DNA from 2 places in the Comamonas squillarum genome. Region 1 is predicted to be linked to the other one. Evidence: riboswitches for the same ligand, from Rfam matches in the RefSeq annotation. Region 1 holds a riboswitch; the other holds the start of a gene.

Region 1 (5,551 bases):
GCGTGGGCGGCGCCATCGTCGATAGCGGCAAGTTCCCCTGGGCCGAGCACAAGGCGCGCTTCAAGCGCCTCAATGAACCCGATGTGAGCTACCACGGCGTGGTCTACACCGAAGCGCTGGGCCCTGCGGCCTACATCGGCCGCGCGCGCGTCGTGCCGCTGCGCAATATGGGCGCAGCCATTTCGCCGCAGAACGCCTTCCAGATCCTGCAAGGCATCGAGACCCTGGCGCTGCGCATGGACCGCATCTGCGAGAACACGCAAAAGATTGCCGAGACGCTGCAAAAGCACCCCAAGGTGGCCTGGGTGCGCTATGCGGGCCTACCGGACCACCCGGACCATGCCACCTTGCAAAAGCAGTCGGGCGGCCGCGCCTCGGGCATTCTGTCCTTCAGCCTCAATGCCGCAGACGGCGAAGGGCGCGCCGCCGGTGCCCGCTTTCTGGATGCGCTGCAGCTGTTCACCCGCCTGGTCAATATTGGCGATGCCAAATCGCTGGCGACGCACCCGGCTTCGACCACGCACCGCCAGTTGGACAGCGCAGAGCTGGAGAAAGCCGGCGTGAGCGAAGGCATGGTGCGCCTGTCGGTCGGCATCGAGCATGTCGATGACCTGCTGGCCGATCTGGAGCAGGCGCTGGCCAAGGTCTGAGGGGCCGTCGCACGCAAAAAAAGAGCCGCTTTCAACAAGCGGCTCAAACACAGTGCTCTGTGGCTCCTGGATCACCAGGAGCGGGCATGAGGACCTGTTTAGAAGCGGTAGCCCACACCTACACCCAGCAACCAAGGATCCACCTTAAAAGTGCCCACCTTGGTGCCGGCCGAGCGCACATCGGTCTTGATGTAGACCTTCTTCACGTCGACGTTGATCGACCAGTGCTTGTCCAGCATGTAGTCAAAGCCGATCTGCAGCGCCGGGCCAAAGCTGTTCTTCTTGATCGATGGATCGAGCGCGGCCTCAACAGCCGGTGCAAAGTTCACGTTCGAGAAGCGCGTGTAGTTCACACCAGCGCCTAGGTAGGGCTTGAAGGCGCCCATATTGGTGAAGTGGTACTGCGCGAGCAGGCTGGGCGGCAGGTGCTTGAGCGTGCCGATCTTGGCGCCGTCCGAGCGCAGGTCATGCTTTTGCGGGTAGGTCAGCACCAGCTCTGCCGCGATATTGGGCGTGAAGAAGTAGCTCACATCCACTTCGGGAATCGTCTTGTCATTGATCGACAGGCCCAGGCCGGTGGAGTCCTTGTTGGCGCTGTCCAGATGCACGGCGCGCACACGCACTTGCCAGGGGCTTTGCGCCTCTTGCGCCATCGCCGCGCCCGACGCCATTGCATATACAGCTGCCGCTGCCAACATCATTTTTTTCATCGTCATTGCCCTCGCTGCGATCTTGCTCGCATGGATTGAAAAGTAGCTGAACCCAGGCCGCATCTGCATGTCCCCACCCGCGCCAAGCGCCGTATCTGAAGGCGGCAGAGCTGTTTCTGCTGTCCATGTCTGCATCTTCTGCTTAAGCGGGCTGCGCGGCCCTGACCCAGATCAACGAGACAAAACAAGCGATGAAAAAAGGCGGCCCGCTGTTGCGATGCCGCCTTCTGCCTCTTGCTGCGCCGCGCCCGAGGGACGCGGCCAGCAGCCATGCGCTGCTGCTTGCGATCAGTGCCCGCGCAGCTTGTGCCAGGCCTCCACCGCCAGCACCACCAGGCCACCAATGGCTGCGCCAACAGCCACATGCACCAGCGTTGGGGCCAGCAGTGCCACCACGCCACCCATCGGGGCTACGGTGCTCTCCAACCAATGCTCGATCGGGCCCATGCCATGCACCAGCAGGCTGCCACCCACCATGAACATCGCAGCCGTTCCGACAATCGACAGGCCACGCATCAGCCAGGGCGTAAACGCAATCAGGCCCCGGCCCAGGGCCTGGGCTGCGGCACTGGTCTTGCGCATCAGCCACATGCCAACATCGTCCATGCGCACAATGCCGGCGACCAGACCATAGACAAACACGGTGATCGCCAGCGCCACAGCGACCAACACCGCAAACTGCTCGGCAATCGGCTTGCTGGCAACAGTGCCCAGCGCAATCGCCATGATCTCGGCCGACAAGATGAAGTCGGTGCGCACCGCGCCGGCCACCTTGGCCTTTTCATAGGCCACCGGGTCCATGTTCTTCTCGTTGGCCGCTTTGACCGATGAAGGGGCTACGCCCATTTGAGCGGCCTGCGCCGACTCCTTGACGGCATCGTGGGTGTGCTGGGGCTTGTGGAACAGGCTCAGCACCTTCTCCACCCCTTCAAAACACAGAAAAGCGCCACCAATCATCAGCAGCGGTGTGATCAGCCAGGGCGCAAAGGCGCTGATCAACAGCGCGGCCGGCACCAGGATGGCCTTGTTCTTCAGCGAGCCCTTGGCCACGGCCCAGACCACCGGCAACTCCCGGTTGGCCTTGACCCCAGTCACCTGCTCGGCGTTCAGCGCCAGGTCGTCGCCCAGCACCCCCGCGGTCTTCTGCACCGCCACCTTGGTCTGCGTGGCCACATCGTCCAGGATGGCCGTGCTCTTGCCCGCAGCCGTCTTGGTCATCAGCGCCACATCGTCAAGCAAGGTCGCAATATCATCGAGCAACATCAACAAACCAGCACCAGCCATTACGCACTCCCAATCCAAATTCGGTGGCAAATCATAGCGATTTCGCGGTGCAATGCCGTGTCAGACCCTATAAAACGGTGATTTCTACGTTTTGTTGGAGCTTGTTCACAAAACTTTATGCAGGCCTTGTCAACAACTTCAGCGCGCGGCCCGTTGTACACCCATCTACACCAGAAAGGTGAAAGGACTGAAATGACTGAAGTGTTTGCTATTTGGCCTGAAGACGAACGTGACCGTAAGCGTGCTCCTGCCCGCTTCTGATACCAGCGCAGCCTGCAAGCGGTTGAGCCAGAACTAAAAACCCGGCACCCGCAGCAATTGCAAGCCCACTGATCTTTCTCACTTAAGCCCCGCTCTGCGGGGCTTTGTTTTGCCTGTAGCAACGCTCCTACAGCGCAAAACGCAGCCAAGCCCTCTGCCACGCCAGCGGAGGGCTTTGATTTTATACGGCCACCATGTGCTCGTACAGAATCAGCGAGCCAATGGCAATCAGCACGACACCACCCACCGCTTCTGCCCAGCGGCCCGTGATATTGCCCAGAATGCGGCCGACCATCACGCCCAGGGTCACCATCGCAAAGGTGGCAAAACCAATGCTGAGCGCAACGACGGTGATGTTCACATCCAGAAAGGCCAGGCCCACGCCTACCGCCATCGCGTCAATACTGGTGGCAAAGCCCGTGGCGACCAGCAGCCAGAAGCCATGGCGCGCGGGCCGGCTCATCTCGGGCTCATCGGCACTTTGGAAGGCACCCAGCACCATGCGGCCGCCCAGCACCAAGAGCAGCACAAAGGCAATCCAGTGGTCCCAGGCCTTCACATAATCGGCCGCGGCATAGCCCAGCGCCCAGCCCACCAGCGGCGTGATGGCTTCGATGACACCAAAGATCAGGCCGGTGCGCAGCGCCTCGGACCAACGGGGTTTGACAAGGGCAGAGCCTTTGCCAATCGCGGCAGCAAAGGCATCGGTGGACATGGCAAGCGCCAACAGGGAAATGGAAGCAGCGTTCATCGGAGGTTCTTCTAGGACAGTCGGGCATGAGCACAACGGCACGCCACCACTGCCCGACCGAGGTCGTGCTGGCATGCCGATGGTCTCGCCAACCGAAGAACGGATGTCTGCGCCACAGCATGCGAAATGCCGAGTATGTTGACGCAGACGCTTCCAGCGCGGAAGCAGGCTACTCCCCAAGGGAAGCCGCAGTCTAAACGCTGCGCAGCGCTTAGGAGCACATGGCCCCAACCGCGCCAAGTTCTTTAGGAATGGATCGTATTTCCGTCTTGCTGTTGCGGCCTGGACCCAGCAAAACGCCAACCGCTACAAGCCGAAACATGAGCAAGCTCATGTATTGCAGCTCTCCCTTGGCACCCTCTGACAGAGGCAGCCAAGGCGTCTCCCAAGTAACAGCGTGGCACTTCACCCAGGGTTGCCCCTAGTTCATTTTCAGGTGTTTTGTATACACTTAATGTATGCATATGTGCACACAACGCATAGCCATTGAGGCCTGTCTTGTGCTGCACATGCCATGCATGGACCCGCGCACATGACGAGACAAACCCGGCCGCCAGGCCGCTAATAAGGCGCAGCTGGATGCGCCCGATCCAAGGATGTCAATGACCGATCTTGCAGCAGACCAGAACGCAGGCTTTGCCTTCAACCCCGCACAGCAGCGCCCCGCAGCGGCCGGTGCATTGCCCGCCGGCGTATGCCCATCGCTCTACAACAAAGACCTCGCGCCCACCAAGAAAGACAGCCGCTCCTGGGGTGCCTACAGCCTGTTCACGCTCTGGGCCAATGATGTGCACAGCCTGGGCAACTACGCCTTTGCCATCGGCCTGTTTGCGCTGGGCCTGGGTGGCTGGCAGATTCTGACGGCGCTGATGATGGGCGCTGCCTTGCTGTTTGTGCTGCTGACCTTGTCGGGCTTCATGGGCCCCAAGACGGGTGTGCCTTTTCCGGTGATGAGCCGCATCAGCTTTGGCACCCGGGGCGCGCAGATCCCGGCCTTGATCCGGGGCGGTGTCGCGATTGCCTGGTTCGGCATCCAGACCTACCTGGCCTCCAAGGTGCTCGATGTACTGTTGATCACCCTCTTCCCCAGCCTGCAGGTGCTGCTGGCGCACCAGGTGCTGGGCCTGCCGGTGCTCGGCTGGATCAGCTTTAGCCTGCTGTGGGTGGTGCAGACGATGATTGCCTGCTGGGGCATGGAGAGCATCCGCAAGTACGAGGCCTTTGCCGGCCCGGTGATTCTGGTGACCTTTATCGCGCTGGCCGGCTGGGTGCTGTACAGCTCGGGCGGCAAGATCCAGTGGACGGCGCCCAAGCCCAGCACCGGTGCGGCGATGTGGGTGCAGATCATGGGCGCAGCCTCGCTGTGGGTCGCCATCTATGGCACCTTTGTGCTCAATTTCTGTGACTTCACCCGGGGCGCCACCTCACGCAGCGCCGTGGTCAAGGGTAACTTCTGGGGCATCCCCATCAACATGCTGATCTTCGGCCTGATCGTCGTCGTGCTGACCGGCGGCCAGTTGGCGATTGACGGCACGCTGATCCTGAGCCCCACCGACATCGTCGAGAAGATCCCCAACAAGCCCTTGCTGGTGCTCGCCAGCCTGTCGCTGCTGATCCTGACCATCGCCGTCAACCTGATGGCCAACTTTGTCGCACCCGCTCTGGCCCTGGCCAACCTGCTGCCGCGCCAGCTCAACTTCCGCCGCGCGGCCCTCGTCAGCGCCATCCTCGGCTTTGTGATCCTGCCCTGGAACCTCTACGACTCACCGCTGGTGATCCTGTATTTCCTGGGCGGTCTGGGCTCGTTCCTCGGCCCACTGTTTGGCATCGTGATGGCCGACTACTGGCTGATCCGCAAGCAGCGCGTGCATGTGCCGGCGCTCTACAGCGATGAC
Region 2 (5,551 bases), 1.5 Mb from region 1:
TTGCGGTGCGGCACAGCGCTGGGCGGTGCCTGCAGGCATCAATAATCGTCGTTGTTGTCGTAGCCTTGGTTGCCGCCGCGGTTGCGCGAACCATTGCCGTAGGGGCTGCGGAAGCCGCCATCGCGCTCACCGCCACGATCGCCACCACCAAAGCCGCGGTCATTGCCGCCACGGCCGCCATCGCGACCACCGCGGTCGCCATAGCCACCGCCGCCGCCACCACCGTAGCCGCCACGGTCTCCGCCGCCGCCGTATCCACCACCACCACCGCCGCCGTAGCCGCCGCCACCACCGCCGCCGTAGCCACCACCACCGCCGCCGCCAAAGCCGCCACGGTTACCGCCTCCGCCGCCAAAGCCACCACCACGGGGGCCGCCAAAACCACCACCGCCGCTGCGGGGAGGACGGGGCTCCATGGGACGTGCTTCGTTCACGACCAGATTGCGACCGCCCAGGGGCTGACCGTTCAGACCGTTGACCGCAGCTTGGGCTTCTTCATCGCTGCCCATTTCTACAAAACCAAAACCTTTGGAGCGACCGGTGTCGCGTTCCATCATCACCTTGGCGCTGGTTACGCTGCCAAACTGACCAAAGGCCTGTTCCAGATCGTTGTCGCGAACCTGGTATGGCAAATTACCGACGTAAAGCTTGTTGCCCATTTGAGGGACTCCTGATAACTCTTAAATAATGCGATCGCGCCCTGTAGAACACCGGTCATCTATCGCAGTAGCCCAATGGAGGAATGCTCCATCCTTTATTTTCTGGCATAAAAACCGGGAATGGGATAGTTGTGCCCCTCTGTTGTGGCGCAGAAGCTGCAACCAGATGCAAAAAAGGCCTCAAAGAGGCCTTTTTTCCGGGAAAACCCGTCATCTCACTGTCAAAACCTCTAAGAGGTTTTGGATGTGATGTGCTTAGTAGCTGCCGCCACCGTAGCCACCACGGCCACCGCCGCCGAAGCCACCGCGATCGCCGCCGCCGAAGCCGCCGCGGTCACCACCGCCGAAACCACGGCCACCACCACCACCGCCGCCGAAGCCGCCGCTGCGTGGAGGACGGGCTTCCATTGGACGTGCTTCGTTCACGACCAGGTTACGACCGCCAAAGCCTTGGCCGTTCACGCCTTCGATAGCAGCTTGTGCTTCAGCGTCCGAACCCATTTCCACAAAGCCGAAGCCCTTGGAACGGCCGGTGTCACGTTCCATCATGACCTTGGCGCTGGAGACGGTACCGAATTGGCTGAAAGTGCTTTCCAGATCGCTGTCACGGAAAGAGTAAGGCAGGTTGCCCACGTAAAGTTTGTTGCCCATTTGAGGACTCCGAAAAAAGTAAAAAAAGCGATGGAGCCTGATGCAATCAACAAACCTGTGACAACTTCCAAGACGGATCACCGCGCGCTCTAGTGTACCCGGGGGCACATTGAGCTTCACCATTATGGGTGAATCGCCTTACGCTGTGTTGACAGTTGCTGCAACCAGCCCTTGGTATTTTCCCTGGAGGGCGTGGGTGTTGCGGCGCAACATCGCTTTTGGGCGTATGATGCGCCAGTCTTTGGGGAGTAGCCTGCTGGGCGCGCAATGCGCCGCAGAGTGTGCGTCAACAAACTTGGGCCTTCGCGGCCTATGGCGTACACGGCATCTGGTGATGAGGATGCTGGGCGAGACCATTGACCACGTTGCGATCCCATGCCGGAGTCGCGATGCGGTCAATGCTGTCTTGCGATATCCGGCTGCAATAACGATCCCCACTCCATGGAAGCCTTTCTCCTCTCGACCGCCGTCGTCGCCCTTGCCGAAATGGGCGACAAGACGCAGTTGCTGTCCCTCGTCCTCGCTGCCAAATACCGCAAACCCTGGCCCATTGCGCTGGGCATCTTCGTCTCGACCCTGGTCAACCATGCGCTGGCCGGTGCCGTTGGCGCCTGGATCACCACGATGCTGGGCCCCGATGTGCTGCGCTGGATTCTGGGCGTGTCCTTTATCCTGATGGCCGGCTGGATGCTGATCCCCGACAAGATCGACGAGGACGAAGCGGGCAAGAGCAGCGGCCGCTGGGGTGTGTTCGGCACCACCGTGCTGCTGTTCTTCCTGGCCGAGATGGGCGACAAGACCCAGCTGGCCACCGTGGGCCTGGCCGCCAAGTACCCCGCTTCTTATTACTGGGTGGTCGCAGGCACCACGATCGGCATGATGCTGGCCAATGCGCCGGTGGTCTGGTTTGGCGACAAGATCACCAAGAGGCTGCCGATCCGCTGGATCCACCGCGTCTGCGCGGTGATCTTCCTGGTGCTGGGTGTGGCCGCGCTGTTCACGACGATGGACTGATAGCGCTGGCTGCGCTAGCAACACTAGCAACGCACCAACTCAAAGGGCTGGGATCTTGCGATCTCCAGCCCTTTTTCCATGGGGCGCCCCCCCAAGCCTCAGCGTTAGTCCAAGGTCATCAGGCTGGCATTGCCGCCAGCCGCAGCCGTGTTGATGCTGATGGCATGCTCGGCCAGCAGGCGGAACAGCGGCACGCTGCCGTCGGCAGCCTGGGCGGTGATCGGCACGATGGCGCCGGCGCGGCCCGCCAAGGTGCTGGCCGTGGGCAGCCAGCCGCTGGCGGCATCAACGATCAGCGCATCAAAGGCTTCGGACTGCACAAAGGCCTGCTCGCTGTGCGCAGACAGCTGCACCGAGGCACGCACCGAGGCGGGCAATTGGGCCAGCAGGCTGGCTTGGCTGCTGCCTGCGGGCCACACGGCGGTGGAGCCCGCGGCGAGCACGGCGGCGAGCTGGGCCAGCAGCAGGCTGCTGGTGCTGGCCACGCAGGCCACGCGCTCGCGGCCACTCAGCACATACAGATTGCGCTCACCGGTAGGGCCGGGCAGCTCGGCCGCAAAGCCGTTGCCGGTATGGGCGGCATAGCGCTGGCACAGCGCTGCCAGATCGCCCTGGCCTTGCTGGCTGGCCCAGCTTTGCAGCGCCTCCAGCCCAGCGGCGGGGGCGGCATCGGCCTGTTCCAGGCCATGGGCATTACCGCGCTGGCCGGTGCTGGCGGCCGGGGCCTCGCTACCGGCCATGCGCGGTAGGTGGGCGAGCGCATCCACGGTGGCCGTGGCCGGCATGCGGCTGAGCAGGCGCAGCATGTACAGCGGGCCGCCGGCCTTGGGGCCCGTGCCCGACAGGCCTTCGCCGCCAAAGGGCTGCACACCGACGACGGCGCCGACGATATTGCGGTTCACATAGATATTGCCGGCATGCGCAGCGTTGACCACCTGGGCAATGGTCTCGTCAATGCGGGTGTGCAGGCCCAGGGTGAGCGCATAGCCGGTGGCATTGATGTCGGCCAGCAGCTGGGGCAGGTTCTCGCGGCGGTAGCGCAGCACATGCAGCACCGGGCCGAAGACTTCGCGCTTGAGCTCGGAGAGCTGGCCGATGGCGATCACCGTGGGCGGCACAAAGGTGCCTTGCGCGCTGGCGCCACTGTTTTGCCAGACCTGGTGGCCAGCGGCCTGCATGCGGGCAATGTGCTGGTCGATGACGCCCTTGGCCTCGGCGTCGATGACGGGGCCGACATCGGTCTTGAGCTGGCAGGGGTTGCCCAGCTGGAGCTCCTGCATCGCGCCGCGCAGCATGTGCAGCAGGCGGTCGGCCGCTTCTTCCTGTACGCACAGCACGCGCAGCGCCGAGCAGCGCTGGCCGGCCGAGTCAAAGGCCGAGGACAGCACATCGACCACGACCTGCTCGGCCAGCGCGGACGAGTCCACGATCATCGCGTTCTGGCCGCCGGTCTCGGCCACCAGGGTGACGGGCTGGCCTTGGGCGTCGAGGCGCTGGGCCAGCGTCTTTTGCAGAATGCGCGCCACTTCGGTCGAGCCGGTGAACATGACGGCCTGCACGCGGTGGTCGCCCACCAGGCGGGAGCCCACGGTCTCGCCGGTGCCCGGCAGCAGCTGCAGCACATCGCGCGGCACGCCGGCCTGCCACAGCGCCTGCACGGCGGCAGCCGCGATCAGCGGGGTCTGCTCGGCCGGCTTGGCCAGCACGGTGTTGCCGGCAGCCAGCGCGGCGGCAATCTGGCCGCTGAAGATGGCCAGCGGGAAGTTCCAGGGGCTGATGCAAACCACCGGGCCCAGCGCCTGGTAATCCGCCTGGCCCCAGCTGCGCACCTGGGCGGCGTAAAAGCGCAGAAAGTCCACGGCCTCACGCACTTCGGCAATCGCGTTGGAGCAGGTCTTGCCGGCCTCGCGCACCAGCACGCCCATCAAGGTGGGCATATGTGCTTCGAGCAGATCACCAGCTTTGGCCAGGCAGTCAGCACGCTGGGCGGGCGCGGTGGCCTGCCAGCGGGCAGCGGCGGCCTGGGCGGCGGCCAGCGCAAATTCCACCTGCTCGGTCGACGCCTGCGTGACGCTGCCGACCTGGTCGCCGTGGTCAGCCGGGTTCAGCACCGGCTCGCTGGCCTGGGTGGATGCGGGCGCGCCATCGGCCAGCATCGGCTGGGCATGCCAGGCCATCTGGGCGCTGGCCTGCAGGTCGTTCTGCAGCGCGCGCAGGCGGTCGTCGTTGGACAGGTCGAGCCCTGCCGAATTGCTGCGGCTTGCGCCATACAGCGCGCGCGGCTGGGCAATGTGCGGGTTGGGCAGGCCCAGCTGGCCTTCGCTCTGCGCCCACTGCTGGGCGGTGGTCACGGGGTTTTCCACCAGCTTGGCCAGGGGGATGTCCTGGTCGGCGATGCGGTTCACAAAGCTGGTGTTGGCGCCGTTCTCCAGCAGGCGGCGCACCAGGTAGGCCAGCAGGGTTTCATGCGTGCCCACGGGTGCATAGATGCGGCAGGGGCGGCCCAGGTTCTCGCTGGCGTTGCGGCCCACGACCTGCTCGTACAGCGGCTCGCCCATGCCGTGCAGGCACTGGAACTCGTACTGCCCGGGCTGGTAGCGGGCCGGGTCGGCCAGGTGGTAGATGGTGGCCAAGGTGTGGGCGTTGTGCGTGGCGAACTGGGGGTAGACCGCATCGGGTGCGGCCAGCAGCTGGCGCGCGCAGGCTAGGTAGGACACATCGGTATAGGCCTTGCGGGTGTAGACCGGGTAGCCTTCCAGGCCGTCGATCTGGGCGCGCTTGATCTCGCTGTCCCAGTAGGCGCCCTTGACCAGGCGCACCATCAGCCGGTGCTGGCTGCGGCGGGCCAGGTCGATGATGAAGTCCAGCACATAGGGGCAGCGCTTTTGGTAGGCCTGCACGACAAAGCCGATGCCGGCAAAGCCGGCCAGCTCGGGCGCAAAGCAGAGCTTTTCCAGCAGGTCCAGCGACAGCTCCAGGCGGTCGGCTTCTTCGGCGTCGATATTGAGACCGATGTTGTAGCCCTTGGCCAGCACGGCCAGCTGCAGCACCACCGGGTAGAGCTCGGCCATCACGCGGTCGTACTGGGCGCGGCTGTAGCGCGGGTGCAGCGCCGACAGCTTGATCGAGATGCCCGGGCCTTCGTAGACGCCCCGGCCATGGCTGGCCTTGCCGATCGCATGGATGGCGTTTTCATAGTCGCGCAGGTAGCGCTTGGCGTCATCGCT

The links. A riboswitch is a leader RNA that binds a small molecule or an ion and turns the genes downstream of it on or off. The one in region 1 is predicted to bind manganese.
Region 2: another riboswitch for manganese. It lies ahead of N4T19_RS17480 (TMEM165/GDT1 family protein); the one in region 1 lies ahead of mntP (manganese efflux pump MntP).

What each region holds. Positions count from the first base shown of each region.
Region 1 covers NZ_CP104377.1:216,149-221,699, reverse strand. The annotation lists gene N4T19_RS01005 (O-acetylhomoserine aminocarboxypropyltransferase/cysteine synthase family protein) at 1-650, shown strand, start outside; gene N4T19_RS01000 (OmpW/AlkL family protein) at 749-1,360, opposite strand; gene N4T19_RS00995 (DUF808 domain-containing protein) at 1,649-2,644, opposite strand; gene mntP (manganese efflux pump MntP) at 3,087-3,656, opposite strand; yybP-ykoY riboswitch at 3,676-3,839, opposite strand; gene N4T19_RS00985 (NCS1 family nucleobase:cation symporter-1) at 4,259-5,551, shown strand, end outside.
Region 2 covers NZ_CP104377.1:3,810,538-3,816,088, forward strand. The annotation lists gene N4T19_RS17470 (RNA recognition motif domain-containing protein) at 39-659, opposite strand; gene N4T19_RS17475 (RNA recognition motif domain-containing protein) at 915-1,310, opposite strand; yybP-ykoY riboswitch at 1,542-1,655, shown strand; gene N4T19_RS17480 (TMEM165/GDT1 family protein) at 1,752-2,324, shown strand; gene putA (trifunctional transcriptional regulator/proline dehydrogenase/L-glutamate gamma-semialdehyde dehydrogenase) at 2,429-5,551, opposite strand, start outside.